One region of the Actinoplanes sp. NPDC026623 genome, then DNA from elsewhere that is predicted to be linked to it. Evidence: riboswitches for the same ligand, from Rfam matches in the RefSeq annotation. Region 1 holds a riboswitch; the other holds the start of a gene.
The links. A riboswitch is a leader RNA that binds a small molecule or an ion and turns the genes downstream of it on or off. The one in region 1 is predicted to bind thiamine pyrophosphate.

Region 1 (7,406 bases):
AACTGACCCGGCGCATCGTCGCCACACCATCGCTGCCCACGAAGGTCGTCGTGGTCACCACGTTCCATGACGACGAGTACGTCACCCGCGCGCTGCGCGACGGCGCCAGCGGTTTCCTGCTCAAGGCCTCCGCCCCGGGGCTGCTCGTCGAGGCCGTCCGCGCCGCGCTGGCCGGCACCACCCTCATCAGCCCGGAGGTCACCGTTCGGCTGCTGGCCGGGCTCACCACCGGCCGCGCCACCCGAAGTCCCGAACCGCCACTCACCGAACGCGAGCGGGACGTGGCCCGGCTGCTCGCCCGCGGGCTGAGCAACGAACAGATCGGCGCCGAACTGTTCATCTCGGCCGGCACCGTGAAGACCCATGTGACCCACCTGTCCACCAAGCTCGGCGGACTCAACCGCGTCGGGATCGCTGCCTGGGCCTGGGAGTCCGGCCTGGTAACCCGATGAACTACCGCCTGCACGACGGCGGAGGCCACGTGGACGGATGGCCGCCGGCGGGCCATGCTGGCGGGATGGCGGACTCGGTGTGGCAGGACGACAGGTGCCCGGGTTGCGATGGGGACTTGAGGTCGCTCGGTTTTCTGCTCTGCCGTCGCCAGGAGGACCAGAAGCGGGTCTGCAGGATGCCGTTCTGGTGCCGCACCTGCGAAACCGTCTGGAGCCGCTGGGCGGATCGCGCCGATCCGCTGGAGCGCGAGGAGCTGTTCCCCGAGAGCCTCCTGCGGTCCATCCGCGGCCGGTAGCCCGGGCGGGTCTCAGCCGATGATCGGGCGGAAGAGGCCGGCCTGGATGCTGATCGTCAGGATCGCCGCCGAGAGCGCGGCCGCGCCGATCATCAGCGCCGCGTCCGCGCGGCCGAAGACCTGGCGGCGGGCGCAGGTGCGGGGGATGCCGGAGTCGAAGCCGCGGGCGTCCATCGCCAGTGCCAGCCGGGCGCCGCGGCGCAGGGCGCCCACCAGCAGGGCGAAGGCGGTGGATCCGAACAGCCGCAGCCGCGCGAGCGGGTTGCGGCCGGCGTCGATGCCGCGGGCCCGGCGGGCCAGGGCGAGCATCTGCCACTCCTCGCCCAGCAGCGGGACAATCCGGAAGGCCGCGAGCGCGCCGATCGCGAAGCGGGCGGGTGCCTTCGCGTTCTGCACCAGGGCGTCGGCGAGATCGGTCGGGTCGGTGGTGGCGAAGACGATGATGCCCGGCAGCGCGACCGCGAAGAGCCGCAGCACCAGGCCCAGCGCGGTCGCGACCACGCCGGTGGTGATGTCGAACGGCCCCAGCGAGAACAGCGGCGCCCCGGTGCGGTCGGCCGCGAACAGCACCATCGTCACCAGGATGCCCGCGGCGGCCAGGGTGAGCGGCCAGGACCGCCGGGCCAGCACCCGGTAGCGGACGCCGAAGAACGGCAGCAGCGCCAGCTCGATGACGAGCGCGAGGGCGGGGGTCAGCGGGTCGAGGGTCGCCGCCAGCGGCAGCGAGAACAGCAGCGCCGCGCCGAGCTTGGCGACCGGGTTGCGCCGGGCCAGGGGAGCGGTGGCGTCGGCGACCGGTTCCAGGACGAGGGTCATCCGGGCCGGCCCAGGACGACAGTGCGGTCGGCGAGGGCGGTCACGAAGTCCTCGTCGTGGGTGACCGCGACGATGCCGCACCCGTCGTCGCGCAGCCGGGCCAGCAATTCGACCAGCTCGATCCAGGTGCGCCGGTCCTGGCCGAAGGTGGGTTCGTCGAGTACGAGCAGCCGGGGCGCGGTGGCCAGGGCCGTCGCGACGCTGAGCCGCCGGGCCTCGCCGCCGGAGAGGGTGTAGGGATTCGCGCCGGCCAGCTTCGTCAGCCGCAGCCGATCGAGCAGTTCGTCCACTGTGGCGGAGACGTCCGTCCGGCCCAGTTGCCGGGGGCCGAGGGCGAGCTCGTCGGCGACCCGGGACGTGACGAACTGGTGTTCCGGCGACTGGAAGACGGATCCGATGCGCTGGGTGAGCGCCGCCGCCCGCCATTTGTGCGGGGCGCCGCCCGGCGCCGCGTCGACCGAGCCCGAGGTGGGTGCGAGCAGCCCGCCGAGCAGCAGGGCCAGGGTGGACTTGCCGGCGCCGTTCGGGCCGGTCACGGCGAGCGCCTCGCCGGCCCGTGCGCAGATGGTGGTCGCCGGGAGCCGGTGCCGGACGGTGACGTGCTCCGCGCGTACCAGGGGATCGGCCGGGGGTGCGACGGCCCGGTGGGTCGGCAGGGGCCGGCCCGGCACCCAGACGCCCTGCTCGGCGAGCTGATCACCGAGGAGCGAGAAGACCGCCGTCGGCGTGCCGTCGGCGCGGACGCCGCCGCCGGGCTCCAGGACGACCACCCGGTCGACCAGGGTGAGCGCCTCGGCGATCCGGTGCTCGACCAGGATCAGCGTGGTGTCCGGGTCGTGTGACCGGGCGATCGCCGAGCGGATCAGCGCGCCGCCCGCGGGGTCGAGGTTCGCGGTCGGCTCGTCCAGCAGCAGCAGGCCCGGCCGCGGCGCGAGGACCCCGGCGAGGGCCAGGCGCTGCTGCTCGCCGCCGGACAGGGCGGCGGTCCTCCTGCCGATCGGGTACGGGAATCCGACGCGATCGAGCGCCTCGGACACCCGCGGCCAGATCTCCTCCGCGGGCACGCCCCGGTTCTCCAGCCCGAACGCCACGTCGTCGCCGCAGCGGGCCATCACGAGCTGGGTCTGCGGGTCCTGGAAGACGATGCCGACCCGTTCGCGGGCCTTGACCGGCTCCAGCCCGTCGATCTCGACGGTGCCCTCGGACTCGCCGGAGTCCTCGGGCAGCAGGCCGGCCAGCGCGGCGAGCAGGGTGCTCTTGCCGGCCCCGGAGGGTCCCAGCAGGAGCACCCGCTCGCCGTGCGAGATGCGCAGGTCGACGCCGCGCACGGCCCAGGCCCGGCGCCCGGCGTGGCGCCAGCCGAAACCGCGCAGCACGACCTCGGGCACGGGCTAGACCAGGGCTCGGTCGCGGCCCGCGGCGAAACGGTCGAGCACGCCGGTCGGTGCCAGCGCCCGGGCCAGCGCCCAGGATCCGGCGCCCGCGATGATCGTGCTGCTGACCATCGTGATCACCGCGTACGGGATCCGGTAGTCCCACAGGTCGGCGGCCGCGTTCCAGTAGAAGAAGTCGAACACCGCCGCGCTGAACCCGGTCAGCAGGCCGGCCAGCAGCGCCGCCGGAAGCTTCCACGAGCGGTACAGCAGGATGCCGAACGCCAGCTCCGCGCCGATTCCCTGCGCGAGGCCCTGCAGGATGATGATGACGCCCCAGGAGGAACCCAGCAGCGCGGAGATGACGGCCGCGACCGTCTCGGTGTAGAGCGCGGCGCCCGGCTTGCGGATGATCAGCCCGGCCAGCACCGCCGGCATCAGCCAGACGCCGTAGAGCAGCGCCTGCGCGGGCGGGAAGAAGGCGAACGCGCCTGCGGTGGCGCTCCAGACCAGGTTCCAGGCCCAGAAGATCACGCCGAAGGTGACGGCGATGATCGATGCGACGATGATGTCGACCGTGCGCCAGCGGTAATTCATTCGTGCCTCCCAGCTCGTACCGGGAGGAGACGCGACACCCCGCCCGGGTGCTCCCGGGCACGGCGCGGCTTGAGAAAGACCGAGCTCCCTGCGCTGGCATTACCCAGATCAGGTTCTAGGGTCTGCGGTGTCACCCGCACTCTCAGCGCTGTGCGCTCCCCTGTCGGTGAGGCCCGTTCGAGAACAGACCTCATTGCATGTGTTTCGATGACGCTAACACCGTACGGCCGTACGGGACAGCGTAGGAGGCGTCACATGCAGATCAAGGCGAGGGGGCTCACCTTCGACGTGTACGAGGGTGGCCCGGTCGACGGCCCGCCGGTCCTTCTGCTGCACGGCTTCCCGCAGGATCACCGCGAGTTCGATCTTATCCTCCCGAGGCTGCACGCCGCCGGGTTACGCACGTACGCCCTGGACCAGCGCGGCTATTCGCCCGGCGCCCGGCCGACCGCGGTCGCCGACTACCGCCTCGACGAGCCGGCCGCCGACGCGATCGCGGTGCTCGACGCGCTCGGCGTCGAGAAGGCGCACGTCGTCGGCCACGACTGGGGTGCGCAGGTCGGCTGGCTGCTGGCCGACCTGCATCCCGAGCGGGTCAGCACGCTCACGGCCGTCTCGGTGCCGCACCCGCGCGGGCTCGGCATCGCCCTGCACAACCAGCCGTCGCAGAAGCTGCGGTTCGCCTACATGGGTGTGTTCCGGTCCAGGATGGCCGAGCGGCTGCTGCTCGCCGGCAACGCGAGCATGCTGCGCCGGATGATGCGACCCATCGGCGCCCGCGCCGGCCAGTACGCGACCGCGATGCAGGACCCCGGCCGGCTGACCGGCGCCTTGAACTGGTACCGCGCGATCACCCCGGGTAAGCTGGCGAAGGTTCGCAAGATCACAGTGCCGACCACGTATGTTTGGAGCGACGGCGACCCGGCCGTCGGCAGGCCGGCGGCGCTGGCCACCGCCACCTGGGTCGCGGCAGATTACCGGTTCGTCACCCTGCGGGGGATCGGCCACTGGGTGCCGGAGGAGGCGCCGCAGGCGCTGGCCGACGTGACTCTGGCTCGCATCGGCGTCTGACGCCGCTCCGGCCGGGAGTCTCCTGCGTCATCTCAAGGAGGCTCGATGGCTGCGGATCAGCGACCGACCAGTCACGAGTCCGAGCGGCAGCGCTGGAACCGCAACTTCGGGGACCTGCTGCAGGAGCTGCGGGTGACTCAGACGGGCGTGCAGATCCTCTTCGCGTTCCTGCTGACCCTGCCGTTCAGCAGCGGCTTCCCGTCGACAACGGAGTTCCAGAAGAACACCTACATCGTGGCGCTGATGGCGGCCGCGTTCGCCGCCGCGATGATCATTTCGCCGGTGGCCTTCCACCGGGCGCTGTTCCGCCGGGGCCGCAAGCCGGAACTGGTGCGCTACGCGCACCGGATGGCCACCGGCGGCCTCGCCCTGCTGCTGGTCTCGATGGTCAGCAGCGTCCTGCTGATCGCCGACTACCTGATGAACATCTGGGCCGCGAGCCTGCTGGCGGCGATCACCGCGTCGTACTTCCTGACGTTCTGGGCGGCGATCCCGTTCGCCAAGCGCACCTGGATGGACGACGAGTTCGACGAGGTCAACGAGGCCTACCGGGGGCAGAAGGCGGAGCCTAACGAGCCTTCGCAGGCTTGAGCCCCATGTCCTTGAGCTCGAGCGCCGCCAGCGCCTGCACCGCCGCCGCGTCGCCGTTGCGCCACGACTGCGCGATGTCCGGACCCAGCTTCGTCAGCTCGTTCAGCGGCCGGGAGGCCAGCGCCCGCAGCGCCAGCAGGTCCTGCCCGGCCGGCTCGTCGCGGACCCGGCAGGCCACCCCGGCCCGGCGCATCCAGCGCAGCCGCAGCGGCAGCCAGATGAAGAGCACCAGCGCCAGCGGCCCCGCGATGATCGCCACGGAGACGACAAGCGCCAGGTTGTCCGCCATGTCCTGCTGCTGGCGGCCGGCCTCGGCGAGCGCGTTGGCGGCGTTCGCGGCCTTGGTGAACGGCGCGGTCAGCTGGTCGCCGACCAGCGGGACCCGGCCGACCTTGCCCGAGATGTCGCCCAGGTTGCCGGCGATGCCGGTGCCGGCCTCCTGCAGCTTCGCGCCCGGCACGCCGAGCTTCTCCACCAGGTCGTTGATCCAGATCCCGGCCCGGATCCAGGCGTAGATCCAGAAGACGACGAGCAGGTCGGTGAGGAGCTGACGGAGGGCGGTGGGCAGCCGGTCGGCGTACATCTTCACGCGGGTCAGCGTCCCACGGCGAGGCTAGGAACGCTTGCCCGCGCACTCCGGGCAGGTTCCGAAGATCTCCATCGTGTGCGAGACGTCGGCGAAGCCGTGCTTGCCGGCGACCTTCTCGGCCCAGGCCTCGACGGCCGGCCCCTCCACCTCGACGGCCCGGCCGCAGGACCGGCAGACCAGATGGTGGTGGTGGCCCTGGCTGCACCGGCGGTAGAGGTGCTCGCCGCCGGGCGGGCGCATCACGTCGATCTCGCCGGCGTCGGCGAGGCCCTGCAGCGTGCGGTAGACGGTGGTCAGGCCGACCCGCTCGCCCCGGCTGCGCAGCATCGCGTGCAGATCCTGGGCGCTGTTGAACCCCTCGGCCTCGGCAAGGGCCGCGCTGACCGCGGTCCGCTGCTTGGTGTTCCGGACGACGGTCCCCTCATCGAGGACGCCCTCACCCCGTTCGATCATGACTCCACCTCCTTCGTCATGCCCTCCTGGCCCTCGCTGCGCTCGGTGCAGTCGGTCATGACCGGCTTCCCTCCCTCGCGTGGCTCACCGCGTCGGCGACGATGTGTGCGACGTGTTCGTCCACGAGTGAGTATGCGATCTCCCGGCCCCGGCGTGCACTGCGCACCACGCCGGCGCCGCGCAGAACCCGCAGGTGCTGGGAGACCAGCGGCTGCGGCGCGCCCAGCTTCTCGACCAGTTCGTGCACGCAGCGTTCCCCGGCGCCGAGCTCCGCGACGATCGCGACCCGGATCGGCGCGGAGAGCGCGCGGAGCAGCTCGCCGGCCGCCTCGTAGGCCTCGTAGCCGCTCGTCGTCACCGGGGCAACGTTACTGCTCATCGGGACCCCGCCTGAAGAACGACGTCCGGCGGCTCCGCGTCCGCCCCGGCCCGCGCCGGTCCGGACCGCCGGCGCAGCACCCGCCAGGTGGCGCTGCCGACGGTGAGCGCGACGAAGACCGCGATGGCCAGGATGACGATCGTGGCGCCGGGCGCGGTGTTCACCTCGCCGGCCAGCGTGATGCCCGCGGCGGCCGCGCCGACCCCGATCAGCATGGCCGCGGCCATCGTGCTGCGAAAGCCGCGGGTGACCTGCTGGGCGGCGGCGACCGGGATCACCATCAGGGCGCTGACCAGCAGCAGCCCGACGGTGCGCATGGCGATCGTGACGGTCACGGCCGTGGTCACGGCCATCAGCAGATTGAGCGTACGCACGGGAAGCCCCGAGACGCGCGCGTACTCCTCGTCGTTGCAGACCGCGAACAGCGCCTGCCGCAGCCCGAGCATCGCGATCAGCACGGCGACGCCGAGCACCGCGATGACCGTCAGGTCCTCTTGCGACGTGGTGGTCAGCGAGCCGAAGAGGAACTGCATCAGGTTGGCGTTGCTGCTGTTGTCGGAGAGCCCGACCAGCACCACGCCGCCCGCGATGCCGCCGTAGAAGAGCAGGGCCAGGGCCAGGTCGCCGGAGGTGCGGCCGCGCTCGCGCACCAGCTCGACGCCGATCGCGCCGACCACCGAGACGATCACGGCGGTGAGCACGGGTGACTGCTGCAGCAGCAGCCCGACGCCGACGCCGGTCAGCGCCACGTGCCCGATGCCGTCGCCGATCAGCGACAGCCGCCGCTGC
Region 2 (3,638 bases), on a different contig from region 1:
CGCCGGTACCCATGATCAGGCGGGATTCGCCGAACACGTCAGCCCCCCTGCGCCGCGGTGAGCACCTCGACGCGGTCGCCGTCGCGCAGCGGCGCGCCGGGCCACGCGGAGCGCGGCACGACCTCGCCGTTGACCGCGACCGCGACACCCCGTCGCGCCTCGGTCAGCTGCGCGACCAGCGCCGCGACGTCGGCGACCTCGACGTCGCGCTCGGCCCCGTTGACGATGATCCTCATGCGAACCTCCCCGGCGCGAACGCGTCCAGCATCGGATCGGCCTTCCCGGTCGCCACCAGCTCGGCGATCAGGTCGGCGGTGACGGGCGCGAGCAGCACCCCGTTGCGGTGATGCCCGGCGGCGACGATCGGGCCGCCCGCGTGCACGCCGAGCAGCGGCGCGTTGTCGGGGGTCGCCGGCCGGTGCCGCACCACGGTCTCGGTCAGCTCGCACTCGCCCAGCTCGGGCACCAGGTCGGTGGCGGCCCGCAGCAGCTCGAGCACCTGCCCGGCGGTGACCGTGCTGTCGCGGCGCTCCTCCTGGGTGGCGCCGACGATGACCTCGCCGTCCGCGCGCGGCACCAGGTAGACGTGCCGCCCGTCGGCCCACCCGCTGACCACGTGCCGCAGCAGGCCGGGCTCGCCCCGCAGCCGCAGCACGAGCCCCTTCACCGGCCGCACCGGCAGCCCGGTCAGCGCGGCGGTCCCGAATCCGGCCGCGACCACCACCGGCACGCCGGCCGGCAGGACGTCCACCCGGCGCCGGACCACGGCTCGCCCCAGGACCGCGCGCAGCGCGGCGACCACCCGGCGCGGATCGACCTGACGATCGTCGGGCGCGTGCGCGCCGCCCCGCAGCCGCGGCGAGAGCGCCGGCTCCAGGTCGCGCAGCGCGCTGGGCCCGAGCGGGCTGACCCCCAACCCCAGATTCCGCCGGTACGCCCAGAGCCGCTGAGCCTCGGCGAGGTCGTCCGCGCCGAGCGCGACGGTCAACGTGCCCGTACGGTCGTAGCCGACGTCGATCCCGGAGCCCCGGCCCAGCTCGGCGGCGAATCCGGGCCATCGCCCCGCGGACTCGACCAGGAGTTCGGTGAGCGCCTCCTGCCCGAAGCCGGCCTCTCCGGCCGGCGCCAGCATCCCCGCGGCGGCGTACCATGCCCCGTCGTCGTCGTCGCCGCCGTCGTCGTGGACGGTCACGGCCAGGCCGCGCTGCGCGCACCGCCAGGCGATCGAGAGCCCGATGATGCCGCCACCGACGACCACCACCTCGGTCGCGCTCATCCGAGCGCCTCGAGCAGTTCCCCGGTGGCCCGCCCGGGATCCGCGGCGTTCGCGACCGCGCCGACGACGGCCACCGCGGCGGCTCCCGCGGCGATCAACTCGCCCGCGTTCGCGGCCGTGACCCCGCCGATGGCGACGATCGGGGTGTCCGGGACGGCGGCGGCGACCGCGCCGATGACGGCCGGGCCCAGCGGATCCGGCAGCCCGGTCTTGGTCGTGGTCGCGAAGGCCGGCCCCACGCCCAGGTACGACGCGCCGGCCCGCCGGGCCGCGCGGGCGGCGGCCGCGTCACGGCAGGTGGCACCGAGCACGCCGGCGGGACCGAGGATCCGGCGGGCCGCCGCGACCGGAAGGTCGGCGGCGCCGACGTGCCCGCCGTCCGCCCCGACCGCCAGCGCGACGTGCAGGCGGTCGTTGACCAGGCACAACACGCCGTCCGGCCGGCACAGCTCCAGCACGGCGTCGGCCAGGTCGTAGGCGTCCCGGTCGCTGACGTCGTCCTCGACGCGGACCTGGATCGCCAGCCGCCCGCTCGCACCTAGGCTGCGCGCCGCGGCGACCGCGGCGGCGACGACGGCCAGCGGCTCCCGCCCGTGACGGGCGTCCGTGATCACATGAAGATGCGGGAAAGCGGGGCCCACAACACGCTCCTCCCTGCGCCGGCATGACCCGGATCAGGTTCGACGGTCGGGGGCCGCGACAGCCCCCCTCTCAGCCCGGTGCACCGGACTCCCGTGGGGTTGGTTCCGCGGAGACCGTAACCCCGCACCCCGCCGCCCGTAAACCCCCCTCGTCACTCCACAGTGGGTGGCCGTACCACCCCGGAGAGCGCACAGGCTGGCCTTTCGGCCCCGAAACCGCCCGCCTCATCCACCCATGATCAACATGGTGACGGGCGTCACCGCGGTCAGCGGACGTCCCAGACCGGTTCCGGGGTCTCCACGACCTCGCCGTCGCCCTGGAAGAGCACGAACCTGTCGAAACCCCGGGTGAACCAGCGGTCATGGGTCACCGCGATCACCGTGCCCTCGAACGCCTGCAGGCCCTCCTCGAGCGCCTCCGCCGAGGCCAGGTCCAGGTTGTCCGTCGGCTCGTCCAGCAGCAGCACGGTCGCGCCGGAGAGCTCGAGCAGCAGCACCAGGAACCGGGCCTGCTGGCCGCCCGAGAGGGTGCCGAAGACCTGGTCGCCCTGCGCCGCGAGTTCGTAGCGGTTGAGCGCCTTCATCGCGCCCGCCCGGTCCATGCCGCTGCGGTGGTCGTCGCCGCGCCAGAGGATCTCCACCAGGGTGCGTTTCAGCAGCTCCGGGCGGTCGTGCGTCTGCGAGAAGTGGCCGGGCCGCACCCGCGCGCCGAGCCGGGCCACGCCGTTGTGCGCCACGTGGGCCAGCGGCGCGCCGTCGACCGGCTTGTTGTCCACATCGGGCGAGGTGCCGCCGGCCGCGAGCAGCCGCAGGAAGTGGCTCTTGCCGGTGCCGTTGGCGCCGAGCACCGCGACCCGGTCCCCATACCAGATCTCCAGGTCGAACGGGAACGTCAGGTTCTCCAGCTCGAGGCCGGTGCACACCACCGCCCGTTTGCCCGTACGCCCGCCGCGCAGGTTCATCCGCAGCGACTGCTCCTTGGGCGGCACCGGCGGCGGGCCGGCCTCCTCGAACTTGCGCAGGCGGGTCTGCGCCGCCTGATAACGCGACGCCAGCCCGTCGTTGTATGCGGCCTTGTTCTTCAGGGTGAAGACAAGCTCGCGCAGCTTCTCGTGCTCCTCTTCCCAGCGCCGGCGCAGCTCGAGCAGGCGCTCGTGACGGCCTGCGCGCGCCTCGTGCCAGGAGGCGAAACCGCCCGGATGCGTCCACGCGCCGCCGCCCTCGACGGCGACGACCCGGCCCGCGGTCTGCGCCAGCAGCTCCCGATCGTGCGAAACGTAGAGCACCGACTTCGGCGAGTCCCGCAGCCGGGCCTCCAGCCAGCGCTTGCCGGGCACGTCGAGAAAGTTGTCCGGCTCGTCGAGCAGCAGCACCTCGTCGCCGCCGCGCAGCAGCAGGTCGAGGGCGAAACGCTTCTGCTGACCGCCGGAGAGTGTCCGCACCGGACGGTGGCGGACCTCGTCCCACGGCTTGCCGAGAATGCCGACGGCGACGACGTCGAAGAGCACCTCCGCGTCGTAGCCACCGGCCTCGCCCCAGCCGGCGATCGCATTCGCGTACGCGATCTGGGCCTTTTCCGCGTCGGGATGGGCGTCGAGCGCGGCCTGCGCGGCGGCGAGCACCGCGCCGGCCGCCCGCAGCGGCGGCGCGGCCAGCGACAGGGCCAGGTCCTCGAGGGTGCGGTCATCGCCGATCATGCCGATGAACTGCCGCATCACCCC

Region 2: it holds a riboswitch for thiamine pyrophosphate, as region 1 does, so the genes downstream of both, thiE (thiamine phosphate synthase) here and AB0F10_RS08265 (ECF transporter S component) in region 1, are expected to answer to the same signal.

The regions. Positions count from the first base shown of each region.
Region 1 is NZ_JBEZXZ010000018.1:18,447-25,852, reverse strand. It holds gene AB0F10_RS08285 (response regulator transcription factor) at 1-452, shown strand, start outside; gene AB0F10_RS08280 (hypothetical protein) at 449-748, shown strand; gene AB0F10_RS08275 (energy-coupling factor transporter transmembrane component T) at 761-1,564, opposite strand; gene AB0F10_RS08270 (ATP-binding cassette domain-containing protein) at 1,561-2,952, opposite strand; gene AB0F10_RS08265 (ECF transporter S component) at 2,956-3,534, opposite strand; TPP riboswitch at 3,602-3,706, opposite strand; gene AB0F10_RS08260 (alpha/beta fold hydrolase) at 3,790-4,605, shown strand; gene AB0F10_RS08255 (DUF6328 family protein) at 4,651-5,196, shown strand; gene AB0F10_RS08250 (hypothetical protein) at 5,174-5,779, opposite strand; gene AB0F10_RS08245 (Fur family transcriptional regulator) at 5,810-6,238, opposite strand; gene AB0F10_RS08240 (metalloregulator ArsR/SmtB family transcription factor) at 6,294-6,617, opposite strand; gene AB0F10_RS08235 (metal ABC transporter permease) at 6,614-7,406, opposite strand, start outside.
Region 2 is NZ_JBEZXZ010000072.1:4,795-8,432, forward strand. It holds gene AB0F10_RS21790 (thiazole synthase) at 1-37, opposite strand, end outside; gene thiS (sulfur carrier protein ThiS) at 39-236, opposite strand; gene thiO (glycine oxidase ThiO) at 233-1,276, opposite strand; gene thiE (thiamine phosphate synthase) at 1,273-1,890, opposite strand; TPP riboswitch at 1,911-2,022, opposite strand; gene AB0F10_RS21810 (ATP-binding cassette domain-containing protein) at 2,184-3,638, opposite strand, start outside.